Linked DNA regions of Anaeromyxobacter diazotrophicus. Each later gene encodes a partner of the first gene's protein in a complex. Links are inferred from orthologs where the notes say so. Each region holds a gene or a part of one and is shown on either strand. Other genes may lie near its edges.

What was found.
Region 2: the proteins of carA (region 1) and carB are in contact, whole or in part, in a solved structure (PDB 1KEE), measured with the Escherichia coli proteins. The link is inferred for Anaeromyxobacter diazotrophicus from one-to-one orthologs.

The regions. Positions count from the first base shown.
Region 1 is NZ_BJTG01000004.1:355,967-372,276, forward strand. Bases 6,868-9,866 are described here. They hold carA (glutamine-hydrolyzing carbamoyl-phosphate synthase small subunit), read left to right. Parts: upstream 6,868-7,804; coding sequence 7,805-8,929; downstream 8,930-9,866. Other genes in these bases: HWY08_RS10280 (dihydroorotase), read left to right, coding at 6,868-7,808; HWY08_RS10290 (DUF7986 domain-containing protein), read left to right, coding at 8,926-9,624; HWY08_RS10295 (magnetosome magnetite crystal formation protein family), read left to right, coding at 9,631-9,866. Also shown: HWY08_RS10255 (vitamin B12-dependent ribonucleotide reductase), read left to right, coding at 1-1,973; lepA (translation elongation factor 4), read left to right, coding at 2,095-3,900; lepB (signal peptidase I), read left to right, coding at 3,897-4,940; bifunctional pyr operon transcriptional regulator/uracil phosphoribosyltransferase PyrR, read left to right, coding at 4,877-5,518; HWY08_RS10275 (aspartate carbamoyltransferase catalytic subunit), read left to right, coding at 5,515-6,510; more of HWY08_RS10280, read left to right, coding at 6,507-6,867; more of HWY08_RS10295, read left to right, coding at 9,867-10,002; HWY08_RS10300 (bifunctional nuclease family protein), read right to left, coding at 10,036-10,596; HWY08_RS10305 (hypothetical protein), read right to left, coding at 10,670-11,020; HWY08_RS10310 (sulfide/dihydroorotate dehydrogenase-like FAD/NAD-binding protein), read left to right, coding at 11,295-12,143; gltA (NADPH-dependent glutamate synthase), read left to right, coding at 12,143-13,579; HWY08_RS10320 (ChbG/HpnK family deacetylase), read left to right, coding at 13,670-14,347; icd (NADP-dependent isocitrate dehydrogenase), read left to right, coding at 14,500-15,813; mdh (malate dehydrogenase), read left to right, coding at 15,843-16,310. UniProt on the Escherichia coli protein: Small subunit of the glutamine-dependent carbamoyl phosphate synthetase (CPSase).
Region 2 is NZ_BJTG01000007.1:312,380-325,896, forward strand. What follows is about bases 3,885-7,704. They hold carB (carbamoyl-phosphate synthase large subunit), read left to right. Parts: upstream 3,885-4,255; coding sequence 4,256-7,504; downstream 7,505-7,704. Other genes in these bases: HWY08_RS15975 (DMT family transporter), read right to left, coding at 3,885-4,143; greA (transcription elongation factor GreA), read left to right, coding at 7,585-7,704. In the rest of the region: HWY08_RS15965 (aminotransferase class I/II-fold pyridoxal phosphate-dependent enzyme), read left to right, coding at 1-404; HWY08_RS15970 (efflux RND transporter permease subunit), read left to right, coding at 603-3,182; more of HWY08_RS15975, read right to left, coding at 3,208-3,884; more of greA, read left to right, coding at 7,705-8,094; ATP-dependent DNA helicase RecG, read left to right, coding at 8,114-10,819; HWY08_RS15995 (protein-L-isoaspartate(D-aspartate) O-methyltransferase), read left to right, coding at 10,838-11,458; HWY08_RS16000 (hypothetical protein), read left to right, coding at 11,480-12,007; HWY08_RS16005 (aminotransferase class I/II-fold pyridoxal phosphate-dependent enzyme), read left to right, coding at 12,070-13,320; thrC (threonine synthase), read left to right, coding at 13,317-13,517. UniProt on the Escherichia coli protein: Large subunit of the glutamine-dependent carbamoyl phosphate synthetase (CPSase).

The DNA.
Region 1 (16,310 bases):
AGGCGGGCTACGACGGCGGCTTCAACGTGCGCGGCGGCGCCTACGACTCCGTCTTCTTCCAGAACGCCAACCACTCGGTGCGCGTCACCGACGCCTTCATGCGCGCGGTCCAGGCGGACGGCGCCTGGGCGCTCACCGCCCGCGTCGACGGCGGCGTGGTGGAGACCATCCAGGCGCGCCAGCTCATGAAGAAGATCACCGAGGCGGCCTGGCTCTGCGGCGACCCCGGCATCCAGTTCGACACCACCGTCAACGCCTGGCACACCTGCCCCAACACTGACCGCATCAACGCCTCGAACCCGTGCTCGGAGTACATGTTCCTCGATGACTCCGCGTGCAACCTGGCCTCGCTCAACCTGATGCACTTCAGGTCGATCGACGGCGGGTTCGACGCCGAGGGCTTCAAGCGCGCGGTCGACCTCACCATCCTGGCGCAGGAGATCCTGGTCTCGAACGCGCGCTACCCCACCGAGGGCATCGGCAAGAACAGCGAGGCGTACCGGCCGCTCGGCCTCGGCTACGCCAACCTGGGCGCGCTGCTCATGGCGAGCGGCCTCCCGTACGACTCCGACGCCGGCCGCGCCACCGCCGCCGCCATCACCGCGCTCATGACCGGCGAGGCCTACGCCATGAGCGCCCGCATCGCCGGCCACAAGGGGCCGTTCGCGGGCTTCGCCCAGAACCGCGAGCCGTGCCTGGCCGTCCTCGCCAAGCACGCCGCGGCGGTCGAGCGCATCGACGCGCGGCTCGCCCCGGCGGATCTGGTCGAGGCCGCCCGCGGCGCCTGGGCCGACGCGCGCCGGCTGGGCGCCGAGCACGGTGTGCGCAACGCCCAGGTGACGGTGCTCGCCCCCACCGGCACCATCGGCTTCATGATGGACTGCGACACGACCGGCATCGAGCCCGACATCGCGCTCGTGAAGTACAAGAAGCTGGTCGGCGGCGGCGTGCTCAAGATCGTGAACAACACGGTCCCGCTCGCGCTGCAGAAGCTCGGCTACGCCCCCGAGACCATCCACTCCATCCTCGCCTTCATCGACGAGGCCGAGACGATCGAGGGCGCCACCGGGCTCCGGGCCGAGCACCTGCCGGTGTTCGACTGCGCCTTCAAGCCCTCCCACGGCTCGCGGACCATCCACTACATGGGCCACATCCGGATGATGGGCGCGGTGCAGCCCTTCCTCTCCGGCGCCATCTCGAAGACGGTCAACATGCCCACCTCCGCCACCCCGGCGGACATCGAGCAGGCCTACGTCGAGTCGTGGCGGCTCGGGCTCAAGGCGGTCGCCATCTACCGCGACGGCTGCAAGCGCAGCCAGCCGCTCAACACCGCCAAGGACAAGAAGCAGGAGGAGGCGGTGGCGGCCCCGGTGGAGCGCCTCGCCCGCCGGCGGCTGCCCGACGAGCGCCGCGCCGTGACGCACAAGTTCTCCATCGGCGGCCACGAGGGCTACATGACCGTCGGCATGTACGACGACGGCGCGCCGGGCGAGCTCTTCGTCACCATGGCCAAGGAGGGCTCGGTGGTCTCGGGCCTCATGGACGGGTTCGCCACCTCCATCTCGATGGCGCTGCAGTACGGGGTGCCGCTGCAGGTGCTGTGCGACAAGTTCAGCCACATGCGGTTCGAGCCGTCGGGCTTCACCGGGAACCCGGACATCCCGATCGCGAAGTCCATCACCGACTACATCTTCCGGTGGCTGTCCCTGAAGTTCCTGCCGAGCGAGGACGCCCAGCAGGTCGAGGAGGCGAAGAAGGACCTCGCGCCCGGGGCGGCGCCCCAGGCGCCCCGGCTCGCGGCCGGCGCCTCGGTGGTGGCCTTGCCGCCGGTGGCCCGGCCGCCAGCTCCTGGCGAGAGCACGATGGTGCTCCAGCAGGACGCGCCGCCGTGCCCGACCTGCGGCAGCATCACCGTCCGCAACGGCGCCTGCTACAAGTGCATGAACTGCGGCACCACCACGGGCTGCAGCTAGCGCCGGGCTCCCCCCGGCGGCGGGGGACGAGCCCCCGCCCTACAGCTTCCCACCTGGCCGGCGGCGCTCGGACCCTCCTCCGCGCGCGCGCCGGCCGGGCGTGTTAAAAGCCCCTCCTCCGATGCCCGCCGAGAACCAGCACATCCGCAACTTCTCCATCATCGCGCACATCGATCACGGCAAGTCCACGCTCGCCGATCGGCTGCTGGAGAAGACCGGGACCGTCACCGCCCGCGAGGCGCAGGCGCAGTTCCTCGACAACATGGAGCTGGAGCGCGAGCGGGGCATCACCATCAAGGCCCAGACCATCCGGATGGCCTACCGGGCCCTGGACGGCAAGGACTACGAGCTCAACCTCATCGACACCCCCGGGCACGTCGACTTCGCCTACGAGGTCTCGCGCTCGCTGGCCGCGTGCGAGGGGGCGGTGCTGGTGGTCGACGCCAGCCAGGGCGTCGAGGCGCAGACGCTCGCCAACGTCTACCAGGCGCTCGACCACGACCTCGAGATCATCCCGGTCATCAACAAGATCGACCTCCCCAGCGCCGACGTCGAGGGCGTCCGGCGCGAGATCGAGGAGGTGATCGGCCTCGACGCGAAGGAGGCGGTGCCCACCTCGGCCAAGGAGGGCGTCGGGATCCAGGAGATCCTGGAGCAGATCGTGAAGAAGGTGCCGCCGCCGGACGGCGACCCGGCGGCCCCGCTCAAGGCCATCATCTTTGACTCGTGGTACGACTCGTACCGCGGCGTGGTCATGCTGGTGCGCGTGTTCGAGGGCACCCTCGCGCCGAAGCAGAAGATCCAGCTCTGGTCCAACAAGCGCGAGTTCGAGGTCCAGGAGCTGGGCGTCTTCGCCCCCTTCTCGCGCCCGGTGGCGCGCCTCATCGCCGGCGAGGTGGGCGTCGTCGTCGCGAACGTGAAGGACGTCCACGACGCCAAGGTGGGCGACACCATCACCGAGGTGGGCAAGCCCACCGCCGAGCCGTTCCCCGGCTTCAAGGTGATGAAGCCGATGGTCTTCTCGGGCGTCTTCCCCATCGACGCCGCCGACTACGACAACCTCCGGGACGCGCTCACGAAGCTGCGCCTCAACGACTCGGCCTTCACCTTCGAGCCGGAGACCTCCCAGGCGCTCGGGTTCGGCTTCCGCTGCGGGTACCTCGGCCTCCTCCACATGGAGATCGTCCAGGAGCGGCTCGAGCGCGAGTACGAGCTCGCCCTCATCACCACCGCCCCCTCGGTCGTCTACCGGGTCACCGACACGCAGGGCGAGGTGACCGAGATCGACAGCCCGGCCAAGCTGCCGCCGGTGCAGAAGATCGCGAAGCTCGAGGAGCCCATCCTCACCTGCCACATCCACGGCCGCACCGACGACGTGGGCGCCATCCTGAAGCTCTGCCAGGACCGGCGCGGCGTGCAGAAGGACCTGCGCTACATCGCGGCCACCCGCGTCCAGATCACCTACGACATCCCGCTCGCCGAGGTGGTGTTCGACTTCTTCGACAAGCTGAAGAGCGTCTCGCGCGGCTACGCCAGCCTCGACTACGAGCTCAAGGGCTACGAGGAGGCGGACCTCGTCAAGCTCGACTTCCTCCTCAACGGCGAGCCGGTCGACGCGCTCAGCGTCATCGTGCACCGGGAGAACTCCTACCAGCGCGGCCGCGAGCTGTGCGGCCGGCTCAAGGAGGTCATCCCGAAGCAGATGTACGAGGTGGCCATCCAGGCGGCCATCGGCGCCAAGATCATCGCCCGCGAGACGGTGAAGGCCTACCGGAAGAACGTCATCGCGAAGTGCTACGGGGGCGACATCAGCAGAAAGCGCAAGCTGCTCGAGAAGCAGAAGGAGGGCAAGAAGCGCATGAAGCAGGTGGGCTCGGTCGAGATCCCGCAGGAGGCCTTCCTGGCCGTGCTGAAGGTGGAGGATTGAGCCGCTCCGCGCCGGCGCCCGCGGCGGGGCCGGCCGTCGAGCGCGGCGAGGCGGAGCGCTTCGCCGTGGCCACCCGGCGCTTCCTGGAGCGGCGCGGCAAGCGGGTGCCGGAGCGCGCGCGGGCCGACGCGCTCGCCGCCGCCGACGCGCTGGAGGCCGCGGCCGCCTCCGGCGACCCCGAGCTGCTGGCCGAGGCGAGCGCCCGGCTCGACCTCGTCTGGCGCGACCAGCTCTCCCTGGCGGCGCGGAAGGGCGCGGTGCGCGAGCTCTTCGAGTCGGCGCTGCTGGCGCTGGTGGTGGCGCTCTGCGCCCGGACCTTCGTGGTGGAGGCGTTCAAGATCCCCTCCTCCTCGATGGTGCCGACGGTGGAGGTGGGCGACCACCTCCTCGTCTCGAAGCTCGCCTACGGGCTGCGCCTCCCGTTCGTGAACCGCTTCCTCCTCCGCTGGAGCGAGCCGCGGCGCGGCGACGTGGTGGTGTTCGCGAACCCGCGCGAGCCGGGCAAGGACTACATCAAGCGGGTGATCGGGCTCCCCGGCGACGTGGTGGAGCTGCGCGACCAGGTGGTCTACGTGAACGGCGTGCCGCAGCCGCGCGTCCCCGTCGCCGACCTCACCTACGACGAGCAGGCCGAAGGGGGCGGGCGGTGGTGGACCGAGACCTGCCCCGCCTGGAAGGAGACGCTCGCCCGCGGCCGCGTCGATTCGCCGCGCAGCGCGGTGGCGCAGGCGCTCGCCGACGCCTACGCGGGCGCCGCCCGGAGCGGCGAGGTGACGCACGTCGTGGCGCAGTGCCGCCCCGCCCGGCTGGGGGAGCGGGAGGGCCCGTTCGAGCGGGTGGCCCCCGGGCACGTCTTCGTGCTGGGCGACAACCGCGACCGGTCCGCCGACAGCCGCGCGGGCGGGGGCTGGCAGGTGCCGCTCGCGAACGTCAAGGGCCGCGCGACGGTCATCTTCTGGAGCTGGGGACGCTCGGGCTGGGCGCCCCGGGGCGGCCCCGCCGGCCTGCGGGTCGAGCGGCTTTTCAAACGGATCGAGTAGCGCTAGAAACGCCTGATCCCCATGGCCGGCCAAGGAAGGTTTGCGTCATGAACGCCGACGGCATCGAGCGCGCGCTGGCGCGCATGGCGCGCGAGGTGGTGGACCGCGCGCGGGAGCGGGGCGGTGAGCTGGCCGTGGTGGGCATCCGCCGCGGCGGCGTCCACCTCGCGAAGCGGCTCCGCAAGCACGTGGCCGCCGTCACCGGGGCCGAGCCGCCCATGGGCACGCTCGACATCGCGCTCTACCGCGACGACCTGTCGGAGCTGGCGGTGGCGCCGGTGGTCGGCCCGACCGACATCCGCTTCCCGGTCACCGGCAAGACCATCGTGCTCGTGGACGACGTCCTCTACACCGGCCGCACGGTGCGGGCGGCGCTCGACGAGCTCACCGACTTCGGCCGGCCACGGCGCGTGCTGCTGGCGGTGCTGGTCGACCGGGGCGGCCGCGAGCTCCCCATCGCCGCCGACGTGGTGGGGGTGCAGCTGGAGGTGCCGGACCGCGAGCAGGTCGAGGTGCGGCTCGTGGAGGGTGGGGCGCAACAGGACGAGGTGCTGGTCAAGCCGAGGGGGCACGCGTGATCGGGAAGCACCGCCATCTCACCGGGCTCGAGCCGCTCACCCGGGAGGAGATCCTGTCCGTGCTGGAGCTCGCTACCTCCATGAAGGAGGTGCTGCGCCGGCCGCTCAAGAAGGTCCCGACGCTGCGCGGGAAGGCGGTGGTGAACCTCTTCTTCGAGGCCTCCACCCGCACCCGCACCTCGTTCGAGACCGCCGCCAAGATCCTCTCGGCGGACGCGATCAACTGGACCTCGTCGAGCTCGTCGGTCACGAAGGGCGAGACGCTCGTCGACACCGCCCTCAACATCGAGGCGATGCACCCGGACATCCTGGTCATCCGGCACCCCGCCGGCGGCGCGCCCGAGCTGGTGGCCCAGCACGTCTCCTGCGCGGTGGTCTCGGCCGGCGACGGGGCGCACGAGCACCCGACCCAGGGGCTGCTCGACCTCTACACGCTCTCCGAGCACTTCTGCGCCGCCGGCGGCGCGCCCGCCGGCGCGGCCCCGGACTTCGGGGTGCTGGCGGGCAAGACCATCGCCATCGTGGGCGACGTCTCGCACTCGCGGGTGGCGCGCTCCGACCTGCACGGCCTCACCAAGCTCGGCGCGAAGGTCCGCGTCTGCGGCCCGCCCACCATGATCCCCCAGGGCATCGAGGCCATGGGGGCCGAGGTGCACCACCAGCTCCGGCCGGCGGTCGAGGGGGCGGACGCGGTGGTCATGCTGCGCATCCAGCACGAGCGCATCGGCGACCCGCTCATCCCCGGCACCCGCGAGTACTCCAAGTTCTGGGGCCTCAACGAGCGGAAGGCGGCGGAGTGGCTCACGCCCTCCTGCGCCATCCTCCACCCCGGCCCCATCAACCGCGGCGTCGAGCTCGCCCCCGAGGTGGCCGACGGCGCGCGCTCGGTCATCCTCGACCAGGTGGAGAACGGCGTGGCGGTGCGGATGGCGGTCCTGTACCTCCTCGCCGGCGGCGCGCACGAGGCGGCGGAAGGAGGCGCGCGCGCATGACGGACACGGTCTTCATCGAGGGCGGCCGCGTCATCGACCCGGCGAGCGGCGTCGACGGCGTCCGCACGGTGGTGGTCCGCGACGGCAAGGTGGCCGAGGTGGCGGAGCGGCTGGAGCGCCCGCGCGACGTGCGCGCGGTGGACGCCCGCGGCCGCTGGGTCACGCCCGGCTTCCTCGATCTCCACGTGCACCTGCGCGAACCGGGGCAGGAGTACAAGGAGACGGTCGCGACCGGCGCCCGGGCGGCGGCGGCCGGCGGCTTCACCGCCGTCTGCGCCATGCCGAACACCGTCCCGCCCAACGACAACACCAGCGTCACCGAGCTCATCCTGGCCCGGGCGCGGGCGGCCGGGCTGGCGCGCGTGTACCCGGTCGGCTGCATCTCCAAGGGCATGAAGGGCGAGGAGCTGGCCGAGTACGGCGAGCTCCAGGCGGCCGGCTGTGTGGCGCTCTCCGACGACGGCCGGCCGGTCGCGTCGTCGGCGCTCATGCGGCGCGCGCTCGAGTACGCCCGCGCCTTCGACCTGCCGCTCACCGTCCACGAGGAGGACCTCGCCCTGGTGGGCAAGGGCGTCATGCACGAGGGCCCGGCCGCGACCCGGCTCGGCCTGAAGGGCATCCCGGCCGCCTCCGAGGAGGTCATGGTCGCCCGCGACCTGGCGCTGCTCGAGCTCACCGGCGGGCGCCTCCACATCGCGCACCTCTCCACCGCCGGCAGCGTGCGCGCGGTGCGCGAGGCGAAGCGGCGCGGGCTCTCGGTGACGGCCGAGGTGACGCCGCACCACCTCGCGCTCACCGACGAGGACGTCGCGCGCTCGCGCTACGCCACCGCCTTCAAGATGGCGCCGCCGCTCCGCTCGGCCGCCGACCGCGCCGCCGTGCGCGAGGCGCTGGCGGACGGCACCATCGACTGCATCGCCACCGACCACGCGCCGCACTCGCCGGTCGAGAAGGACCTCGAGTTCGACGCCGCCGCGAACGGCGTGGTGGGGCTCGAGACCGCCTTCCCGGTCGGCCTGGCGCTGGTCCGGGAGGGCGTCCTCTCCGAGCGCCGCCTGGTCGAGGCGCTCACGGCCGGTCCCGCGCGCGCCTTCCGCCTCCCCGGCGGCTCGCTCGCCCGCGGCGCCCCCGCCGATCTCGCCGTGCTCGACCCCGCGCGTGAATGGCGCTGCGAGCCGGCGCTGTTCCACTCGAAGAGCAAGAACTCGCCCTGGATGGGCGCGACGCTCGTCGGCCGCTGCACCCTCACGCTGGTGGGGGGGCGGATCGTCCACGAGCTCGCCGAAGGAGGCAGATGAAGCGCGCGATCCTGGCGCTCGCCGATGGCACCGTGTTCGAGGGCACCGCGTTCGGCGCCCCTGGCGAGGCCGTGGGCGAGGTGGTCTTCAACACCTCGATGACCGGGTACCAGGAGATCCTGACCGACCCGTCGTACGTCGGGCAGATGGTCTGCATGACCTACCCGGAGCAGGGGAACTACGGCGTCAACGCAGCCGACGCCGAGTCGGTGCATCCCCACGCCACCGGCTTCATCGTCCGCAACTGGTCGGAGCAGCCGAGCTCCTGGCGCGCCGACGAAGGCATCGACGCCTACCTCAAGCAGCACCGCATCCCGGGCATCTCCGGCCTCGACACCCGCCGGCTCGCGAAGCACCTGCGCACCGCCGGCGCGCAGATGGGCGTCCTCTCCTCGGACGGCACCAGCGCCGAGGCGCTGGTGGCGCGCGCGCGCGCCCTGCCGGGCATGGAGGGGCAGGACCTCGCCACCCGCATCTCCACGAAGGAGCCGTACGTGTGGAGCGAGGTGGGCGCCGACGCCTACCAGGACGCGGAGCGCGCGCCGGCCGTGAAGCCGCGCTTCCACGTGGTGGCGTACGACTGGGGGCTGAAGCGCGCCATGCTGCGGCTGCTGGCCGAGCAGGGGTGCAAGGTCACCGTCGTCCCGAGCCTCACCCCGGGCGACGAGGTCCTGAAGCTCCGCCCGGACGGCGTCTTCCTGACCAACGGCCCGGGCGATCCGGACGCGGTGAAGGGTGCCCGCGAGAGCGTGGCGGCGCTGCTCGGCAAGGTGCCGGTCTTCGGCATCTGCCTCGGCCACCAGATCCTGGCGCTGGCGCTCGGCGGCAAGACCTACAAGCTCAAGTTCGGCCACCGCGGCGCGAACCAGCCGGTGAAGGATCTCGCCACCGGCAAGGTGGACATCACCTGCCAGAACCACGGCTTCGCCGTCGACGACCGGAGCCTGGGGAAGCGCGCCCGCGTCACGCACGTGAACCTGAACGACGGCACGGTGGAGGGGCTCGAGGTCCTCGACGCCCCCGCCTTCAGCGTCCAGTATCACCCGGAGTCCTCGCCCGGGCCGCACGACGCGCGGCAGCTGTTCGGGCGGTTCGCCACCATGATGGAGCAGCGCCGATGAGCAGCCTGTCGGAGCTCCAGGAAAAGCTCCTCTCCTGGGCCACCAGCGACACGCGCAAGGAGGAGCTGCTCGCCGCGCGGCGCGACTGGTTCGACCGCCACGGCGAGCCGCACGAGGAGGACAAGAGCTTCGAGACCCGCATGAACGGGATGCTCGACTACTACCTCTACGACTTCCGGCCGACCGGCTCGAACGAGACCACCGTCGAGCTCTTCATGCGGGAGGTCGGGCCGCAGCTCACCACCGACGACCTCGCCATCTACCGGGTGCTGGCGAAGAGCGTCCACGGGCTCTTCGAGGTGAAGAAGATCAAGAAGGGCGAGGTGCGGCTGCGAGACGTCTTCACCGACGTGGTGTACGACGTCACCGAGCGGCGGCAGATGCTGGGCCTGGAGAAGGGCGACATCCTCGAGGCGCGGCTGCTCCCGCACGAGGGCCGGCTCTTCTTCTCCGGCGCCTTCCTGTATCACCCGCAGGAGGTGCGCAAGCTCATCCTCAACGAGGTGAAGCGGCAGAAGAAGGAGGCGGGGAAGGGCGGCCCGCCCATCGACGTGCCGGGCTTCGTGGCCAGCCTCTCCCGGATGGCGCTCAAGCTGGAGCGCTACCGCAACGTGAAGGTCGAGTCGCTCTACGACTTCCGCCCCGAGGCGCGGCCGCTCTCCACCCCGCCGCCGCGCTCCCGGGGCGAGGGGTAGAGCGCCGTGAGCGGCCCGCCCGGCGAGCTGCCGCCGCCGCTGCCGCCGCCCCCCGCCGGCGCGCCCGGGCCTACCCGGGCGCCGGGCGAGGACAAGATCCTGCTCGTCCTCTGCTACCTCGGGCTGCTCGCGCTGGTGCCTTACCTCGTCGCGCGGGAGGCGCCGCTGGTGCGCTTCCACGCGCGCCAGGGGCTGGCGCTCGGGCTGCTGGGCGTCGGCTGCGCCGGGCTCGCGCTCGTGCCGTACCTCGGGTTCATCGGCCACCTGGGGCTGGCGGGCGTGCTGGTCCTTTCCATCGTCGGCATCGTGAAGGCGCTCGACGGCGTGAGCTGGCGCGCCCCGGTGGCGGCGGACGTGGCGGACCGGCTGCAGCTCTGAACCGGACGTCCCCGTCCGCCTCGGCCGGGCGCCTCAAAAAGCCAGCTTGGGACCGGCGCCCGCCTCGGCGGCGGAGGGCGGGTCGCGGCGCCGCTGCCGGGCCAGGTCCTCGCGGGTCAGGCCCGCCTCGGCGAGGACCTGCCGGCTCGCGAAGATGGGGGCCCGCGCCGCGACCGCCAGCGCGATCGAGTCGGAGGGGCGCGCCTCGAGCTCGAGCCGGCGGTCGCCCTGCTGCAGCACGACGCGGCCCCGGAACAGCGCCGCCTGCTCGCCCTCGATGGCGACGCGCGCGACGCGCCCGCCCAGCGCCGCGATGGCGTGCTCCAGCAGGTCGGCGCTGCCTGGACGGCCGGGGGGCCCTCGCCTGAGCCGCCGGTCGAGGGCCGCGCCCTCGGTCTGGCCCACGAAGATGGGCAGCATCGTCCCGGAGGGCTTCGCGCGCAGGACGAGCAGGCTGCCCGACTCCGCCTCGAGCGGGAGCACGCCCGCGACCTCCACCTCGACCAGCTCCGCGCGCCCGCCGGGAGGCGCGGCCCCGAGCGAGGTCGCCCCGGCGAGCAGCGACGCGAGGAGCGTTCCGGACCAGGCCTGCATGGCGTCCCCCTCCGCCCGCGGGCGCCGGGCGGCTCGGGAGGAAGATGGGCACGCCGCGGGGCAGGCGCCGCGCCTACTCGTCGTCGACGTCGCGCTCCGGCTCGTCCTCCTCGAGCTCCTCGTCGTCGTCGCCCGCGCCCTCGTCGTCGTCCTCGCCCGCCTCGCCGGCCGCGCGCCCCGGGCGTTCGCGGTCGAAGGGCGGCGGCAGGTCGTCGCTCTCCACCTCGGCGATGAGCTGGAACTTGGGCCGGAGCCGGGCGACGTGCCCGAACAGCTCCTCGAGCGCGCCGGAGAGCGCCTCGGCGGTGGCGCGCGGCACGCGCGCGTCGCAGCCGGGGCACTGCAGCCGCGGCTCGTCGAGCAGCTCCGCCACGTCCAGCTCGAAGCTCGTGTCGCAGGCCTGGCAGGTGAGATCGAGGGTCATCGTGAGCGGCTCCTCGCGGGCACGGCGGGTGGAGGATGTGCGGCGCCGCGGCCGGCGTCAACGCGGGGGACGCAGCCTTTGCGCAGCGCGCGGCCTATTTCGCGGAGCGTGCGCCGCCGCACGGGCAGGCAGGCGTGCGCCATCTCAGGGAAATACCGGGAATTGCGGCATCTTGCCGCGCCCGTGCGGCTCGGCGGTCCGTGTGGGGAAGCTGGCCCGCTTCGTGAAAGGTGCGCGGACGCGTTTTCCCCCCGTCCCCAGAGGTCCGCACCGCATGGAACTCCTGAAGCAGTCCTTCGAGCTGCTCGAGAAGCGGGAGCTCGCGCCGAAGGTGAACCTGTACAAGGTCCGCGCGCCGCAGGTGGCGCGCGCGCGCAAGGCCGGGCAGTTCGTCATCATCCGCGTCTGCGAGGGCAGCGAGCGCATCCCGCTCACCATCGCCGACGCCGACCCGGTGGCGGGCACCGTCACCCTGGTCGTGCAGGAGGTGGGCTCCACCACGGCGCGCATGGCGCAGGTGAAGGTGGGCGAGCGCTTCGCCGACCTGCTCGGCCCGCTCGGCGCCCCCACCCACGTCGCCAAGATCGGCACGGTCGTCTGCGTGGGCGGCGGCATCGGCATCGCGCCGGTCCACCCCATCGCGCAGGCGCTCAAGGCGGCCGGGAACCGCGTCATCGGCGTGCTCGCCGCGCGGAACACCGGGCTGCTCTTCTTCCGGGACGAGATGCGGAAGGCGTGCGACGAGGTCCGCGTGTGGACCGACGACGGCAGCGAGGGGAAGAAGGGCCTCGCCACCGACGCCATCAAGGAGATCCAGGCCGAGGTGGGCCAGATCGCCGAGGTGGTCGCCATCGGGCCGGTGCCGATGATGAAGTTCGTCTCGAAGCTCACCAAGGAGCTCGGGATCAAGACGCAGGTGTCGCTCAACCCGGTCATGGTGGACGGCACCGGGATGTGCGGCGGCTGCCGCGTCTCGGTGGACGGCAAGAGCAAGTTCGTGTGCGTGGACGGGCCGGAGTTCGACGGCCACCAGGTCGACTTCGACGAGCTGTCCCGCCGGCAGGCCATCTACAAGGAAGACGAGCGCCGCGCCATGGAGCGGCTGGTGAAGGAGGTGCGGTGATGGCGCCCACGATCGCCCCGGTCCCGAAGGACCTCAAGAAGCGCTTCCAGACCCCGCGCCAGGAGATGCCGGCGCAGGATCCGATCGCCCGCGGCAAGAACTTCCAGGAGGTGACGCTCGGCCTCGAGGCGGAGGCCGCGAAGCTCGAGGCCTACCGCTGCATCTACTGCAAGGAGCCGGAGTGCGTGCAGGGCTGCCCGGTCGGCATCGACATCCCGGGCTTCCTGCACGAGGTGGAGAAGGGCAACTTCGCCGAGGCGCTCGGCATCCTCAAGTCGACGAACCTGCTCCCCGCCATCTGCGGCCGCGTCTGCCCGCAGGAGGAGCAGTGCGAGTCGCTGTGCAAGACCGGCAAGTCCAAGGGTAACCGCCCGGTCGCGATCGGCCGCGTCGAGCGGTTCCTCGCCGACTGGGAGCGCGCCGGCGGCATCGCGAAGCCGGTCGAGGTCGCCCCGCCGACGGGGAAGAAGGTGGCGGTGGTGGGCTCCGGCCCCGCCGGCCTGGCCTGCGCCGCGGACCTCGCCAAGCTCGGCCACAAGGTGATCGTGTTCGAGGCCTTCCACAAGCCGGGCGGCGTGCTCGTCTACGGCATCCCCGAGTTCCGCCTCCCCAAGGCCATCGTGGCGAAGGAGATCGCGAACCTCGAGAAGATGGGCGTCGACATCGTCTGCGACTTCGCGGTCGGCCTCACCGCAACCATCGAGGACCTGCAGAAGGCCTTCGACGCCATCTTCGTCGCCACCGGCGCCGGCCTCCCGTACTTCATGGACCTCCCGGGCGAGAACCTGGGCGGCATCTACTCCGCCAACGAGTACCTGACGCGCGTGAACCTCATGGGCGCGTTCGACCCGGAGCACAACGACACCCCGGTCGTGCGCGGCAAGAACGTGGTGGTGGTGGGCGGCGGCAACGTCGCCATGGACGCCGCCCGCACCGCGCTCCGCCTGGGGGCGGAGAAGGTGCGGCTCGTCTACCGCCGCTCGCACGACGAGATGCCGGCCCGCGAGGAGGAGATCGAGCACGCCGAGGAGGAGGGGATCGACTTCACGCTCCTCACCACCCCGGTGCGGTACCTCGGCGACGACAAGGGCCGCGTGGTGGCGGTCGAGTGCCGCAAGATGGAGCTGGGCGAGCCCGGCCCGGACGGCCGCCGCAAGCCGGTCGAGGTCGCGGGCAGCGAGCACCAGTTCCCCGCCGACGTGGTGGTGGTCTCCATCGGCAACGGCCCGAACCCGCTCGTGCCCCGCACGACGCCGGGCCTGGAGACGAAGAAGGGCAAGATCGTCGCCCGCGACGGCTCCGGCCGCACCTCGATGAAGGGCGTCTTCGCCGGCGGCGACATCGTGCTCGGCGCGGCGACCGTCATCCTCGCCATGGGCGCCGGCCGCCAGGCGGCCGCCTCGATCCACGAGTACCTGCAGACGGGCACCTGGTAGCGAGCCGCCCTCGGACGCCTCCGGCGGCCCGGCGCGCACCCCGCGCGCCGGGCCGTTCCATTTCCGGGCGGGCGTGACAGAGTGGGGCGCATGCCGCGCGCCCTGCTCCTCGTCAACGCCGACGACCTCGGCTACGACCCCGCCATCGACCGCGGGATCCTGGAGGCGCACGCCCGCGGGCTCGTCACCTCGGCCACCGCCATGGTCGAGACGCCCTTCGCCGAGCGCGCGCTGGCGGAGGCGCCCCCCTCGCTCGACCTCGGGCTCCACGCCGTCGTCCCGGCCGCCGCCGGGGCGGCCGAGGTGGAGGACCTGCTCGCGGCGCAGCTGGCGCGCTTCCGGACGCTGCGCGGCGCGCCGCCGACGCACCTCGACAGCCACAAGCACGCCCACCTCGCGCCCGGCGCGCTGCCGGCCTTCGCCCGGGCGGCGCGGCGCGAGGGGATCCCGCTGCGCGCCCTCGACGGCGCGCAGCGCGCGCGGCTCGCGGCCGAGGGGGTCCTCGTCGCGGACGCGTTCCTGGGCGACGCGGCGCTCCGCCCGTGCTGGACCGAGGCGCGGCTCCTCGCCGCCCTGGCGGCGCTGCCGGCGGGGAGGGTGGAGCTCATGTGCCACCCCGGCCACGCGCCGACCCACGCCCGCACGAGCTTCGCCGCCGAGCGGGAGGTGGAGCTCGGCGCGCTCTGTTCGGGGGCGGCCCGCCGCGCGCTCGAGGCGGCCGGCGCGGCGCTGGCCGGGTTCGCCGAGGCGTTTCGCGGAGGTCCGTGAGCGCCGCCCGGCCGGGTCGGGCGGAGGGTGCGTCAGGTGGCGCAACCCCGCGTGGGATCTGGGACAAACAGCGGCCGCAGCGGCTTTACACCGCAGGGGTCGCGGTGTATTGAACGCTCTCACCCCCTTCAGCGATCCGAGGAGCCCCTGCGATGGCCGACGCGAAGCCGGTAGTCCCGAAGGACGGCGCCAAGATCACCCTCACGAACGGCAAGCTCTCCGTGCCGGACCGGCCGATCATGCCCTTCATCGAGGGCGACGGCACCGGCCGCGACATCTGGCGGGCGAGCGTCCGGGTGCTCGACGCCGCGGTCGAGAAGGCCTACGGCGGCAAGCGCCAGATCCGGTGGATGGAGGTGTACGCCGGCGAGAAGGCGTTCACCAAGTTCAACAACTGGCTGCCCGACGAGACCATCGCCGCCTTCCGCGAGTACCTCATCGGCATCAAGGGCCCGCTCACCACGCCCATCGGCGGCGGCATCCGCTCGCTCAACGTCGCGCTGCGCCAGCTGCTCGACCTGTACGTCTGCCTGCGGCCGGTGCGCTGGTTCAAGGGCGTGCCCTCGCCGGTGAAGAACCCGCAGAAGGTCGACATGGTGATCTTCCGCGAGAACACCGAGGACATCTACGCCGGCATCGAGTGGGAGGCCGGCAGCGAGCAGGTGAAGAAGATCCTCGGCTTCATCGAGAAGGAGTTCCCGAAGGAGTTCAAGAAGATCCGGTTCCCGGGCTCCGCCGGCCTCGGCATCAAGGCCGTCTCCCGCGAAGGCACCGAGCGGCTCGTCCGCGCGGCCATCGAGTTCGCGCTGAAGAACAAGAGGAAGAGCGTCACCCTCGTCCACAAGGGCAACATCATGAAGTTCACGGAGGGTGCGTTCCGGAACTGGGGGTACGCGCTGGCCGAGAAGGAGTTCGCCGACAAGGTCTACACCTGGGATCAGTGGGAGCGGACCAAGGCGCAGCAGGGCGAGGACGCCGCCAACGCCGAGCAGAAGGCGGCGCTCCAGTCCGGCAAGGTGCTGGTCAAGGACGCCATCGCCGACATCACGCTGCAGCAGGTCCTGACGCGGCCCGACGAGTTCGACGTCATCGCCACCCTCAACCTGAACGGCGACTACCTGTCCGACGCGCTGGCGGCGCAGGTGGGCGGCATCGGCATCGCCCCGGGCGGCAACGCCAACTACGTCACCGGGCACGCCATCTTCGAGGCGACCCACGGCACCGCCCCCAAGTACGCCGACCTCGACAAGGTGAACCCCGGCTCGGTCATCCTCTCCGGCGAGATGATGTTCCGGCACATGGGCTGGGTCGAGGCGGCGGATCGCATCATCAAGGGCATGGACGGCGCGATCGGCGCCCACCACGTCACCTACGACTTCGCCCGCCTCATGAAGCAGGAGGGCGTCTCCGACACGGTCGAGGTGAAGTGCTCGCAGTTCGGCGACGAGATCATCAAGCACATGTAGGGCGCGGCCTTCGCGCCGGGAGGGACCCCGTGGCTTCACGCAAGAAGATCGCGCTCATCGGCGCCGGGCAGATCGGCGGCACGCTGGCGCTGCTGGCCGGGCAGAAGGAGCTCGGCGACGTGGTGCTGGTCGACATCATGGAGGGCGTCGCGAAGGGCAAGGCGCTCGACCTCCAGGAGACGCGCGGCGTCACGAAGTTCGACGTGAACGTCACCGGCGGCGGGACGGGCGACTACGCGATCATCAAGGACGCCGACGTCTGCATCGTCACCGCCGGCGTGCCGCGCAAGCCGGGCATGAGCCGGGACGATCTGCTCAAGGTGAACCTCGACGCCATCGCCAAGGTGGCCGAGGGCATCAAGCACCACGCCCCGAACGCCTTCGTGATCGTGATCACGAACCCGCTCGATTCGATGGTCTACGCCATGTACAAGATCACCGGGTTCCCCAAGAACCGGGTGGTGGGCATGGCGGGCGTGCTCGACACGGCGCGCTTC
Region 2 (13,517 bases), on another replicon or contig:
ACAAGACCGCCGGCCTCATCCGCGCCTACGTCTCGAACATCTCCAACCCCTCGCAGTCCATCGTGCTGAAGGCGCTCGGCGACCCCGAGTTCCGCGCCCAGCAGGCGGAGAAGGTGGCGGTGCTGCGCGGGCGGGCCAAGGTGGTGGCGCAGGAGTGCCGCCGCCCCGAGTACGCCGACTGCTGGGACGTGTACCCCTTCAACAGCGGCTACTTCATGTGCTTGCGCGTGAAGGGCGCCGGGGCGGACGCGGTGCGCCTGCGCCTCCTCGAGGACCATGGCGTCGGCACCATCGCGCTCGGCGAGCGCGAGCTGCGGGTCGCCTTCTCCTGCCTCACCGAGCAACAGATCCCGAACGTCTTCTCGGCCGCGGCCAAGGCGGTGCGGGCGGTGCGCGGGAAGTAGGGCGCGCGCCTCCCTGCACCTTCACGCTTCGGGAAAGCCGAAGCGATCCTGCCGAATTTCTGCCGTTGTCTCCGCCGCCCGGACCTGCGATAGGGTCGGGGAGGCCGGAGGCGCGACCGCGTCCGCGGCCGCGCGGAAGATCGTCCCCGGCCTCCCGCGTTCAACGCTCGCCCTCGACGCTCGCCTACCGCTCCGACCATGCGCCTCGACCTCGTCTCCCGTCTCACCGCGGCCTCGCTCCGGCGCTGGCGCGTCTTCCTCGCCGGCGCCGTGCTGGCGAGCGTGGCGTCGTTCTGGCTCGCCTCCCACCTCGAGATCCGCTCCAGCTTCGAGGAGCTCCTCCCGGAGGACGTGCCGAGCGTGCGCCACGCGAAGGAGCTCGCCCGGCGCGTCGGCGGCGACGGCACGATCCTGGTCGAGGTCGAGTCGCTCGACGGGCCCGGGGGGCTCGCGCGCGCCGAGGCCATGGCGGTGAAGCTGACCGAGGACTTCCGCGCCCTGCGCCCGGACGTCATCCGCGCGGTCGAGTCGGACGTGCGGCCGGTCGAGCGCTGGTACACCGATCACTGGCCGATGTTCCTGCCCCTGGACACGCTCCGGCAGGCGCAGCGCGACCTCGTGGGCGCGCTCGGCAGCGCCAAGGCCAAGCTGAACCCGGCGATGAACCTCCTCGGCGAGGACGAGGACGCGCTGCCCGCGGGCGAGCTCCGCCTCGACCTGTCGCGGCGGGAGGGACTCGGGGACCTCCTCGATCCGACGAAGCCGGGGCCGCGCGAGCAGGTCGCGAAGCGCTTCGAGCGGTTCGCGGACGGCTTCATGGTCCACCCGGATCGGCGCTCGGTCACCATCCTGCTGCGCCCGACCGGCACCAGCCTCGGCGTGGGCGAGGTCCGGGTGGTGCTCGACCGGATCCGCGCCACCATCGACCGGCACCAGCCGGAGCTGAAGGCCGACCGGCTCTACGTCGGGGTCGGCGGCAGCTACGCCATCCTGCTCGCCGAGTACGAGTCCATCGTGAAGGACGCGGCCATCTCGTTCGCGATCGTGATGGCGCTCGTGCTGCTCTCGATCGTGGCGTTCTACCGCGAGATCCGGCCGGTGCTGGCGCTGGCGGGTGCGCTGCTGGCCGGGATCGCCGCCACCTTCGGCCTCACCTGGCTGGTCATCGGGTACCTCAACACGCAGACCGCCTTCCTGGGCTCGATCGTGGTGGGGACCGGCGTCAACTACGGGATCGTCTACCTGGCGCGGGTGAGCCAGCTGCGGCGGCGCGGCGCCTCGCTGGAGGAGGCCTGCCAGGAGGGGGCGAGCGCCGCGGTCAAGGGCACGCTCCTCGCCTCGGTCGGAACCAGCGTCGCGTTCGGCACGCTGCTCGTCGCCACCAACCGCGGCTTCCGCCACTTCGGGTTCATCGGCGGGGTGGGCGTCCTCCTGTGCTGGGTCGCCACCTTCGCGCTGATCCCGGCCCTCCTCGCGGCGCTGGAGCGCCTCCGGCCCTACCGGGCCCCGGCGGCCGCCGCCTCGGTGGACCGCGGCAGCCTGCTCATCGACCGCCTGCTCCGGCGCCCGCGCGCCATCGCGGCCGGGTTCGCGGTGCTCACCGCCGCGTCGCTCGCCGTCTTCGTCTGGCACCTGCCGAACGCGATGGAGCGCAACCTCGACAACCTCACCAACGACGCCACCGGCGGCGAGGAGCTGCGCCGCGACCACGCGCGGGCCCGCGAGGCCCTCGGGACGTCGGTGGCGGGCGCCATCGCGCTCCTGCCGACGCGCGACGGGGCGGACGCCTACTGCGACGCGCTCCGGCAGCGGATGAAGGAGCAGCCGCGGCTCGCGCAGCTCATCGAGAGCTGCGAGACGGTCGCCACCGTGATCCCCTCGCACCAGGAGGAGAAGCTCGCCATCCTGCGCGACCTCGGCGACCGGCTCACCGATCGCGTCCTCGCGCACCTCCCGGCGGACCAGGCGCGCCGCGCGCGCGAGATCCGGGCGCAGCTGGCGGAGCAGCGGCTCCTCGGCGACGACGAGGGGCCGCCGTCGCTCGTGGACCAGTACCGCGAGCGCGACGGGACCGTCGGGCGGCTCGCGTTCGTCCGCGCGCGCGGCGACGCGAAGCTCGAGCTCGGCCCCAACCTGCGGGCGTACGCCGCGGGCGTGCGCGACGTCCCGGTGGCCGGGGGGAAGTACGACGCGGCCGGGGCGGACATCGTGGTGGCCGACCTGCTCGAGGACATCGAGCGGCAGGGGCCGCGGGTCACGCTCCTCTCCTTCCTGTGCGTCTGCGCGCTGGTGGTGGTGTTCTTCCGGACCCGGGCGCGGAGCGCGCTCCTCCTGCTCTCGCTCGGCTCGGGCGTCGCCCTCATGGCGGGCTTCGCCACCGTGACCGGCATCAAGATCAACTTCTTCAACTTCATCGTCTTCCCGATCACGTTCGGGATCGCGGTCGACTACGGCGCGAACGTCCTCTCGCGCATGGTCTCCCGGAGGAACGTCGCGCCCGCGCTGAAGGAGGTGGGCGGCGCGGTCATCCTGTGCTCCTGGACCACCATCGTCGGCTACGGGTCGCTCATCCTGTCGTTCAACCGCGCCCTGCGGTCGTTCGGCTGGTACGCCATGCTGGGCGAGCTGACCACGCTCGTCACCGCGATCGTGCTCCTGCCCGCCCTGGCGAAGCTCTTCCCCGGCGAGTCCTGGATGGCGCGCCCCGGCGAGGCGATCCTGGGCGAGGACGATCCGCCGGCCGCGGCCGACGGGGACGACCGGCGCGCGGCGGGGTGAGCGGCCGGCGCGCGGGGGCGGTCCGTCACGCGGCCCGGCGCGCCACCGCCACGCACCCCACCACCGCCGCCGCCACGATCCAGAGGACCGGCGGCACCGCCTCCCCGAGGAGCAGCGCCGAGAGCGCCAGGCTGAGGAACGGCTGCAGGAGCTGCACCTGCCCGACGCGGGCGATGCCGCCCAGCGCCAGGCCGCGATACCAGGCGAAGAAGCCGAGGAACATGCTGACCAGGCTCTGGTACCCGAAGGCGGCCCAGCTCGACGCGGGCACCGGGCCGTGGGGGCGCGTGGCCCACACCGGCCAGGGCAAGAGCGGCAGGGCGAGGACGAGCGCCCAGGAGATGGTCTGCCAGCTGCCCAGCGTGCGCGCCGCCTTCCCCCCCGCGACGTAGCCGAACGCGACCAGGACGACCGCGGCCAGCATGAGGGCGTCGCCGCGGGAGAGCCGGAGCGGCGCGCCCGCCCCGCCGGCGCGCCACAGCGCGAAGCCGACCACCAGCGCGCAGCCGGCAGCCGAGGCCGCCCAGAACGCGGGGCCGTGCCGCTCGCGCGCGAGGAGCGCCGCCACCGCGGCGGTGAGGAGCGGGGCCGTGCCGAGGATGACCGAGGCGTGCGCCGCGGGCATGTCGCGCAGGGCGAGCGTCGAGAGCACCGGGAAGCCGAGCACCACCCCGCCCACCACCAGCGCGAGCCAGCGCCACTCCAGGCCCGCCGGCGCGCGGGGGCGGCGCCAGGTGAGGAGGAGCGCCGAGAGGATCCCCGCCACGAGCGCCCGGCCCAGGCTCACGAAGAGCGGGTCGAGGTGCAGCGCCGCCATCCGCGCGGTGGGCAGGGAGCCGGCGAAGGTGAGGATGCCCAGGAACCCCCAGGCCAGGCCGCGGCGGACGGCGGCGGGCGAGGGGCCCGCGCCGGCGTCGCCGCGCGGGGGGGCGGCTGGGGGCGGTCCGGCGGCGGGGCGCATGGGGGGTGGGCTCTAGCCCGGCGGCAGGCGGCCTGTCGAGCGAATCGCGGGCGCGCGGAGCGCGCGCGGACGCGTTCCAGCCCCGGCGGGCGGTGTGCTAGGTTGCGCGCCCATGCCCCGCCGCACCGACATCAAGAAGATCATGATCGTGGGGTCCGGCCCCATCGTCATCGGCCAGGCCTGCGAGTTCGACTACTCCGGCGTCCAGGCCTGCAAGGCCTTGCAGGAGGAGGGCTTCGAGGTCGTCCTCCTCAACTCGAACCCGGCCACCATCATGACCGATCCGGTCTTCGCCGACCGGACCTACCTCGAGCCGATCACGCCCGAGTTCGCCGAGCAGATCCTGGCGCGCGAGAAGCCCGACGCGCTCCTGCCGACGCTCGGCGGGCAGACGGCGCTCAACCTGGCGGTCGCGCTCGCCCGGAACGGCGCGCTGGCGCGCCACGGGGTGCAGCTCATCGGCGCCTCCCTCCAGGCGATCGAGAAGGCCGAGGACCGGCAGCTCTTCAAGCAGGCGATGGACCGCGTCGGCGTGGAGATGCCGCGGTCCGGCTACGCCACCGGCTTCGAGGAGGCGAAGCGGATGGCCGACGAGATCGGCTTCCCCATCATCCTCCGGCCCTCCTTCACCATGGGGGGTGAGGGCGGCGGCGTCGCCTACAACCGCGAGGAGTTCGAGGAGCTGGCGCGGCGCGCCCTGCAGCTCTCGCCCAACCACACGATCCTGGTCGAGGAGTCGATCATCGGGTGGAAGGAGTACGAGCTCGAGGTGATGCGCGACCGGAACGACAACGTCGTCATCATCTGCTCCATCGAGAACCTCGACCCGATGGGCGTCCACACCGGCGACTCCATCACCGTCGCGCCCATCCAGACGCTGACGGACAAGGAGTACCAGCGGATGCGGGACGCCTCGGTCCGCATCATCCGCGAGATCGGCGTCGACACCGGCGGGTCGAACATCCAGTTCGGGGTCCACCCGAAGACCGGCCGCCAGGTCGTCATCGAGATGAACCCGCGCGTCTCCCGCAGCTCCGCGCTGGCCTCGAAGGCGACCGGGTTCCCCATCGCCAAGATCGCGGCCAAGCTCGCCGTCGGCTACACGCTCGACGAGATCAAGAACGACATCACCCGCGAGACGCCGGCCAGCTTCGAGCCGACCATCGACTACGTGGTCACGAAGATCCCGCGCTTCGCCTTCGAGAAGTTCAAGGGCGCCGACGACACCCTCACCACCCAGATGAAGTCGGTGGGCGAGGTGATGGCCATCGGCCGCACCTTCCAGGAGAGCTTCCAGAAGGCGCTGCGCGGGCTCGAGATCGACCGGGCCGGCCTGGAGTCGCCGCTCGGGAAGAAGCCGGGCGCCGCCTACACGGAGGCGGAGCTCGGCCGTATCCGCGACGAGATGCGGGTGCCGCGCGCCCACCGGATCTTCTGGGTGGGGGAGGGGCTCCGGGCCGGGATGAGCGTGGAGGAGGTGCACGGCATCACCTTCATCGACCCCTGGTTCCTGCGCGCGATCCAGGGCCTGGTGCGAGAGGAGGCCGCGCTCGCCCGCGGCCTGCCCGAGGGCGCCGCCGGCTGGAAGCGCGTGAAGGCCATGGGCTTCTCGGACCGGCGGCTGGCGCAGCTCGCCGGGGCGAAGGAGGCGCAGGTGCGGGAGGCGCGCTGGAAGGCGGGCGTCCACCCGGTCTTCAAGCGCGTCGACACCTGCGCGGCGGAGTTCGAGGCCTACACCCCCTACCTCTACTCCTCGTACGAGGAGGAGTGCGAGGCGGCCCCGACCGGCCGGCGCAAGGTCATGATCCTGGGCGGCGGCCCGAACCGCATCGGCCAGGGCATCGAGTTCGACTACTGCTGCGTGCACGCCAGCTTCGCGCTCAGGCAGGCCGGGTTCGAGACCATCATGGTCAACTGCAACCCGGAGACGGTCTCGACCGACTACGACACCTCCGACCGCCTCTACTTCGAGCCGCTCACGCTCGAGGACGTGCTCGAGATCGTGCGCGTCGAGAAGCCGGAGGGGCTCATCGTCCAGTACGGCGGCCAGACGCCGCTCAAGCTGGCGGTGCCGCTCGACGAGCTCTCGGTCCCCATCCTCGGCACCACCCCGGACGCCATCGACCGCGCCGAGGACCGCGAGCGCTTCTCGCAGCTCATCGAGAAGCTCGGGCTGCGCCAGCCGGAGAACGGGGTCGCCCGGAGCGCCGAGGAGGCGTTCAAGGTGGCGCACCGCATCGGCTACCCGGTCATGGTGCGGCCCTCGTACGTGCTGGGCGGCCGCGCGATGGAGGTGGTCCACGACGACGCCGACCTCCGCAGCTACCTGACCGAGGCGGTGCAGGCCTCGAACGAGCGCCCGGTCCTCATCGACCGCTTCCTGCGCGACGCGGCCGAGGTGGACGTGGACGTCGTCTCCGACGGGACGGCGGTGGTGGTGGGCGGGATCATGGAGCACATCGAGGAGGCCGGCATCCACTCCGGCGACTCGGCCTGCGCGCTGCCGCCGTACAGCCTCTCGCCGGAGCTGGTGGCGGAGATCGAGCGGCAGTCGATCGCGCTCGCCCGGGAGCTCCAGGTGAAGGGGCTCATGAACGTGCAGTTCGCCGTCCAGGGCGGCGACGTCTACGTCCTCGAGGTGAACCCGCGCGCCAGCCGCACCGTGCCATTCGTGGGCAAGGCCACCGGCGTGTCGTTCGCCAAGGTGGCGGCGCTCGCCATGGTCGGGAAGACGCTCGCGGAGCAGGGGCTCTCCGCCCGGCCGCAGCCGCAGCACGTCTCGGTGAAGGAGGCGGTGTTCCCCTTCGCGCGCTTCCGCGGGGTGGACACGGTGCTCGGGCCGGAGATGCGCTCCACCGGCGAGGTCATGGGCATCGCCTCCGACTTCTACAGCGCCTTCTGGAAGGCGCAGGCCGCGGCGGGCAACACGCTCCCGCGCGACGGCGCCGGGCTGCGGGCGTTCGTGTCGGTGAAGGACGGCGACAAGCCCGGCCTGGCCGACGTCTGCCGGCGGCTGCTGGCGCTCGGCTTCGAGGTGCTCGCCACGCGCGGCACGGCGGCGTTCCTGGCGGAGCGCGGCCTCGCCACCACGCTGGTGCAGAAGGTCCAGGAGGGGCGCCCGTCCATCGTCGACCGCATCAAGGACGGCGACGTGCACCTCGTCTTCAACACCACCGCCGGGAAGCGCGAGATCGCCGACAGCTACTCGATCCGGCGCGAGACGCTCATGAAGGGCGTGCCGTACTTCACCACCCTGACCGGGGCGCGGGCGGCGGTGGGGGCCATCGAGGCGGCGCGCGCCGGGCGCCCGGAGGCTCGCTCGCTGCAGGAGTACCACCAGGTGGCCGCGCCGAAGCGTTGACATCACGGGCGGGCTGAAGCACGATTCTCCGAGCGGCCGCCCCTCCGGGCGGCCGCGGTCTTTTTACTGGAAGGGACGTCATGGCCGATCAGCGCATGCCCATCACGAAGAGCGGGCTCGAGCGGCTCAAGCAGGAGCTCAAGCGCCTCAAGGCGGTGGAGCGGCCGAAGATCGTGAAGGAGATCGCCGAGGCGCGCTCGCACGGCGACCTCTCCGAGAACGCCGAGTACCACGCCGCCAAGGACAAGCAGTCGCACCTCGAGGGCCGCCTCCTGCAGGTGGAGGACTGGATCGCGCGCGCCGAGGTGATCGACGTCTCGAAGCTCAAGGGCGACCGGGTCGTCTTCGGCGCCACCGTCACCCTGGCCGACGGCGACTCGGGCGACGAGGTGCGCTACCAGGTCGTGGGCGAGCTCGAGGCGGACCTCAAGAAGGGCAAGATCAGCGTCACCTCGCCCATCGCGCGGGCGCTCATCGGCAAGCAGGAGGGCGACGTCGCGCAGGTGAAGTCGCCCGGCGGCCAGCGCGAGTACGAGATCGTGAGCGTCGAGTTCGTCGAGGAGGAGCTGTCCGCGGGCGACGAGGCGTAGCCCGCGGCAGCGACGCCCCGTGCCCGGCAGCGCCAGCGGCAGCCCGCCACGCGGGGCGGCGCCCGGGGCGCTGGCCGCGGCGCAGCACCTCGCGGCGCTCGTGCCGCCGCTCCGGTTCGCCGCGCGCGACGGTTTCGCCGGCCTGCCGCGGCTCTCCGGGTTCGGCGAGCTCGTGCAGGGCGCGGTCGCCCGGGCCCGCGAGGCCGGTGCGCCGGACTCCGCGGCGCTGCGGGGGCTCTCGGCCGAGGCGGAGCGGTTCGAGGCGCGTCCGCTGGCGGAGAAGCGCCAGGCGCTCCTGCGCGTAGCCGGTCACCTCTCGGCGCTGGTGCCAGTCCCCGAGGAGCTGCGCGAGCTGGCCGCGCGGGGGAGGGTGGCGCGGGGGGAGGGGAAGGGGACCTCGACCGCGACCTCGACCGCGACCGCGACCTCGACCGCGACCTCGACCGCGACCTCGACCCCGACCTCGACCCCGACCTCGACGTCCGCGACGATCCGCCCGGCACGGGGTTCCCCATCGCTCCATTCTCCCTCTCCCCCACCGGGGGAGAGGGCCAGGGAGAGGGGGCCGCTCGGCGAGAGCGCCGTCGCCTCCCCCCCGCCGCCCCGCGACGCGAAGGAGCGCGCCGCCCGCCGGGCGCGCCTCCGCACCAAGCTCGCCGAGCTCCCGCGCGCCCACCCCGCCCCCCGGGCGCTCCTCGAGGAGCGCGGGTACCTCACCGTCGAGGACGCGCTCGCCTTCTGGCCCAAGGCGTACCAGGACCGCGCGCGGGCGAGCACCCTGGCCGAGCTGCGCGCCGGGGAGCCGGGCATCGCCGTGGGCGAGGTGCGCAGCGCCAAGCAGGCGCGCATGCGCAGCGGCAAGCCGCTCCTGCGGGTGGACCTCGCCGACGCCACCGGCCGGCTCGACCTCGTCTTCTTCAACCCGCCGCCCTGGCGGGCGAAGCAGCTCACGGCGGGGGAGACGCTGCTCGTCTCGGGCAAGGTGACGGAGGGCTTCGGCGGCCGCCGCCAGATGAGCCAGCCGGAGGTGGAGAAGCTCTCGCCGGGCGACTCGGCCAACTTCGGCCGCATCGTGCCGTTCTACGCCGGCCCGGCGGACTACCAGCACCCCGCGCTGCGCAAGCTCATGAAGCGGCTCTGCGACGAGCTCGCGCCCTTCACGGTGGACGACCTGCCCGCCGACGTGCGCGCCCGGCGCGAGCTCCTCCCGGCCGGGCAGGCGCTGCGCGAGGCGCACTTCCCGCCCGAGGGGACCGACCCGGCGGCCGCGGCCGAGCGCGCCACGCCCGCCTTCCGGCGGCTGGTGTTCGAGGAGCTCTTCTTCCTGCAGCTCGCCCTGGCGCAGCGGCGGCGCGGGCTGCGCCGAGACCCCGGCATCGCCTTCGCGGCTGGCCCGGAGGAGGTGGCCCGGGCGACCGCGCTCCTGCCGTTCCAGCTCACCGGCGCGCAGCGCCGCGCGCTCGACGAGATCGCGCGCGACATGGCGCGGCCCGAGCCCATGCACCGGCTCCTGCAGGGTGACGTGGGCAGCGGCAAGACCGCCGTCGCCTTCGCCGCCATGATGCTGGCGGTCCGGTCGGGCCACCAGGCGGCGCTCATGGCGCCGACCGAGATCCTCGCCGAGCAGCACGCCCGCACCATGCGCCGCTGGCTCGAGGGCACCGGGGTCGAGCTGGCGCTGGTCGGCGCCTCCGCGCGCGGGAAGGCGCAGCGGGACGCGCGCGCCGCGCTCGCCTCCGGGAAGGCGCGGCTCGCGGTCGGCACCCACGCGCTCATCGAGGAGGACGTGGGGCTCGACCGGCTGGGGCTGGTGGTGGTGGACGAGCAGCACCGCTTCGGCGTGCTGCAGCGGGCGAAGCTCATCGGGAAGGGGGGCCGCCCGGACGTGCTCGTCATGACCGCCACCCCCATCCCGCGCACGCTGGCGCTCGCGTTCTACGGCGACCTCGACCAGTCCAAGATCGACGAGCTGCCGCCGGGCCGGACGCCGGTGGAGACGAAGGTGTTCGGCGACTCGCAGCGCAAGCGCGCCTACGAGCTCGCCCGGCGCGAGCTCGAGGGTGGGCGGCAGGTGTACGTCGTCTACCCGCTCGTGGCCGAGTCGGAGAAGAGCGACCTCGCCGACGCCACCACCGGCGCGGCCGAGCTGGCCCGGGTCTTCGCCGGGCACGAGGTGGCGCTCCTGCACGGGCAGATGAAGGCGGACGAGAAGGACGCCGTGATGGCCCGGTTCCGCGCCGGCGAGGTGGGGGTGCTCGTCGCCACCACCGTGATCGAGGTCGGCGTCGACGTCCCCAACGCCACCGTCATGATCGTGGAGCACGCCGAGCGGTTCGGCCTCTCCCAGCTCCACCAGCTCCGCGGCCGCGTCGGGCGCGGCGCGGCGCGGAGCCACTGCCTGCTGGTGGCGCACTTCAAGCGGACGAGCGACGAGGCCCGGGAGCGCCTGAGGGTGATGGAGGCGACCCAGGACGGCTTCGAGCTCGCCCGCGCCGACCTGCGCATCCGCGGGCCGGGCGAGCTCGTCGGGACCCGGCAGTCGGGGCAGAAGCTCTTCGCCATCGCCGACCTGTACCGGGACGAGGCCATCCTGGAGGAGGCGCGCGAGGAGGCGTTCGCCCTGGTGGAGGCCGACCCCGAGCTGCGGCGCCCCGAGCACGCGGCCGCCGCGGAGGCGCTCGCGGAGCGGTGGGCGGGCCGCCTCTCGCTCGCGCAGATCGGCTGACCGGCCTACACTCGCCTCGTGAGCAGAGCGCTCGCGAGGCAGCTCTCCGAGATGGGGATCCGCGACCCGCGCGTGCTGCGCGCGGTGGAGCAGGTGCCGCGGCAGCTCTTCGTGCCGCCGGCGCTGCGGCGCGAGGCCGAGTCCGACCGGCCGCTCCCCATCGGCTTCGGCCAGACCATCTCCCAGCCCTTCATCGTCGCGCTCATGACCGAGGCGCTCCAGCTCACGGGCAGCGAGCGGGTGCTCGAGGTGGGCACCGGCTCCGGCTACCAGACGGCCCTGCTCGCGCTGCTCGCGCGCGAGGTGTGGTCGGTGGAGATCGTCCCCGAGCTCTCCGCGCAGGCCGCCGCGGCGCTCCGCACGCTCGGCCTCGAGAACGCGCGCCTCCGGGTGGGGGACGGCCGGGAGGGCTGGCCCGAGGCCGCCCCGTTCGACCGGATCGCCGTCACCGCCGCGCCCGCGGCGGTGCCCGAGCCGCTCCTCGCCCAGCTCGCGCCGGGCGGGCGCCTCGTCATCCCGGTGGGCGCCGACCCCGAGCTGCAGCAGCTCGAGCTCCTCGTCCGCGGCAGCGACGGCGTGACCACCACCACCCACCTCCTCCCCGTCCGCTTCGTGCCGCTCGTGGGCGGCGGCGGGTGAGCCTTCTGGTATTCTCGGGCGATGGCGCGCTGCCCCCTCTGCGACCACGAGCAGGCGCTCGGCGACGCGTGCGACGTCTGCGGGCGCGCCCTGCGCGGCGCGGGGGTGGTGCGGGTGCCGGTGCAGCTGCTGGAGGGCCTGGACCCGACCGGGTACGCGTCGGCCCCGGCGCCGTCCGGCGCGGCGATGCCCGAGCTCGAGCCCACCGGCGTCTCCGCCGTCCCGGCGGTGGCGGGGCCGCGCGAGGCGTGGGTCGAGGCGACGGCGCAGGAGGCCGTGGCGGTGGCCGTCGAGCCGCTCGAGGTCGAGCGGACGTCGGGGGACGGCGAGCGCTCGCCGCGCGAGGCGGTCGTGCGCTGCCGGTACTGCGGCGAGCTGGTACCCGAGGGCGAGGCCTTCTGCCTGCGCTGCGCCATGCACATCGGCTCCCGGGCGAGCGCCCCGGAGGCCTTCGTGGAGCAGGTGCGCTGCCGGGCGTGTGGCGCCGCCGGGAGCGGCGAGCGTTGCCACGCTTGTGGGGAGCGCCTGCCGGAGCCCGAGGCGGGCTAGGAGGGGCCGAGCGCGCCCCTTGCCAAGCGGGCGCGCTTTCGGCAAGTTGGGCGACCCTGGTCATGAAAACATTCAACGACCCCGACGTGTTCGCGCGCGTGAAGCGCCTCCCGCTGTACGTCTTCACCATCACCGATCGCCTGCGCGACGCTGCCGTCGCGCGCGGCGTGGACGTGGTCGACTTCTCGATGGGAAATCCGGACGGCGCCGCGCCGCCGCTGGCCGTCGAGACGCTGCGCGCCGCGGCCCTCGACCAGCGCTACCACCGGTACATGAACCCGCGCGGCATCCCCGAGCTGCGCCGGGCGGCCGCGGCCTGGTTCGAGCGGCGGCACGGGATCGCGCTCGACCCCGAGCGCGAGGTGATGGCGACCATCGGCTCGAAGGACGGCATCGGCCACGCCATGGTGGCGCTGCTGCAGGAGGGCGACGCGGTGCTCGCGCCGACGCCCACCTACCCCATCCACGCCTTCGGCGCGCTGCTCGCCGGCGGCGAGACCATCCCGGTGCCGGTCGGGCCGGGGGTGGACTTCATGGAGTCGCTCTTCACCGCCGCGGAGAAGGCGGAGCGGCGGCCCCGCGGGCTGGTGGTGAACTTCCCCGGCAACCCCAGCACCGCCGTCGCCACCCCGGAGCTGTTCCAGAAGATCGTGAAGTTCGCCGAGGCGCGCGACCTCTTCATCGTCTCCGATTGCGCGTACTGCGACATCGTCTTCGACGGCGGCCCGGCGCCCTTCATGCTCCAGGTGCCCGGCGCGCGCGAGCGGACGCTCGAGTTCGTCTCGATGTCGAAGAGCTACAACATGGCCGGGTTCCGGGTCGGCTTCGCCGCCGGCAACCACGCGCTGGTGGCCGCGCTGGCCCGCGTGAAGAGCTACCTCGACTACGGGCTCTTCGGCGCGGTGCAGCTCGCGGCGGCGGCCGTGCTGGACGGCTGCGACGCGTTCCCGGCCGAGGTGTGCGCCAAGTACCGGCGGCGCCGCGACGCGCTGGTGCGCGACTTCGGAGCGGCCGGCTGGCCCATCCCCAGCCCGGCGGCCAGCATGTTCGCCTGGGCGCCCATCCCGGACCAGCTGCGGCACCTCGGCTCGCTCGAGTTCGCGCGGCGGCTCATCGAGGAGGCGGGCGTCTGCGTCTCGCCCGGCATCGGCTTCGGCCCGGCCGGCGAGGGGTACGTGCGGATCGCGCTCGTCGAGGACGAGCCGCGCATCGCCAAGGCGGCGGAGCGGGTGGGTGAGTTCCTGCGCAAGGCGGCGGCCGAGCCGGTCCGCCCGAGCCACACCCCCATCCCCCGCGCCGTGGACCGGGCATGAGCCCTCCGAGCTTCCGCGCCCGCTTCCGCTGCTCCGACGGCTGCGACTTCCAGGCCGAGCTCACGGAGGTCGTGTACCGCTGCCCGAGGTGCCAGGGGCTGCTCGAGGTCGAGCACGACCTGGAGGCGCTGGCCCAGCGCTCCGCGGCCGAGTGGAAGGCGCTCTTCGACGGGCGCTTCCGCGCCGGTCCGTGGCCG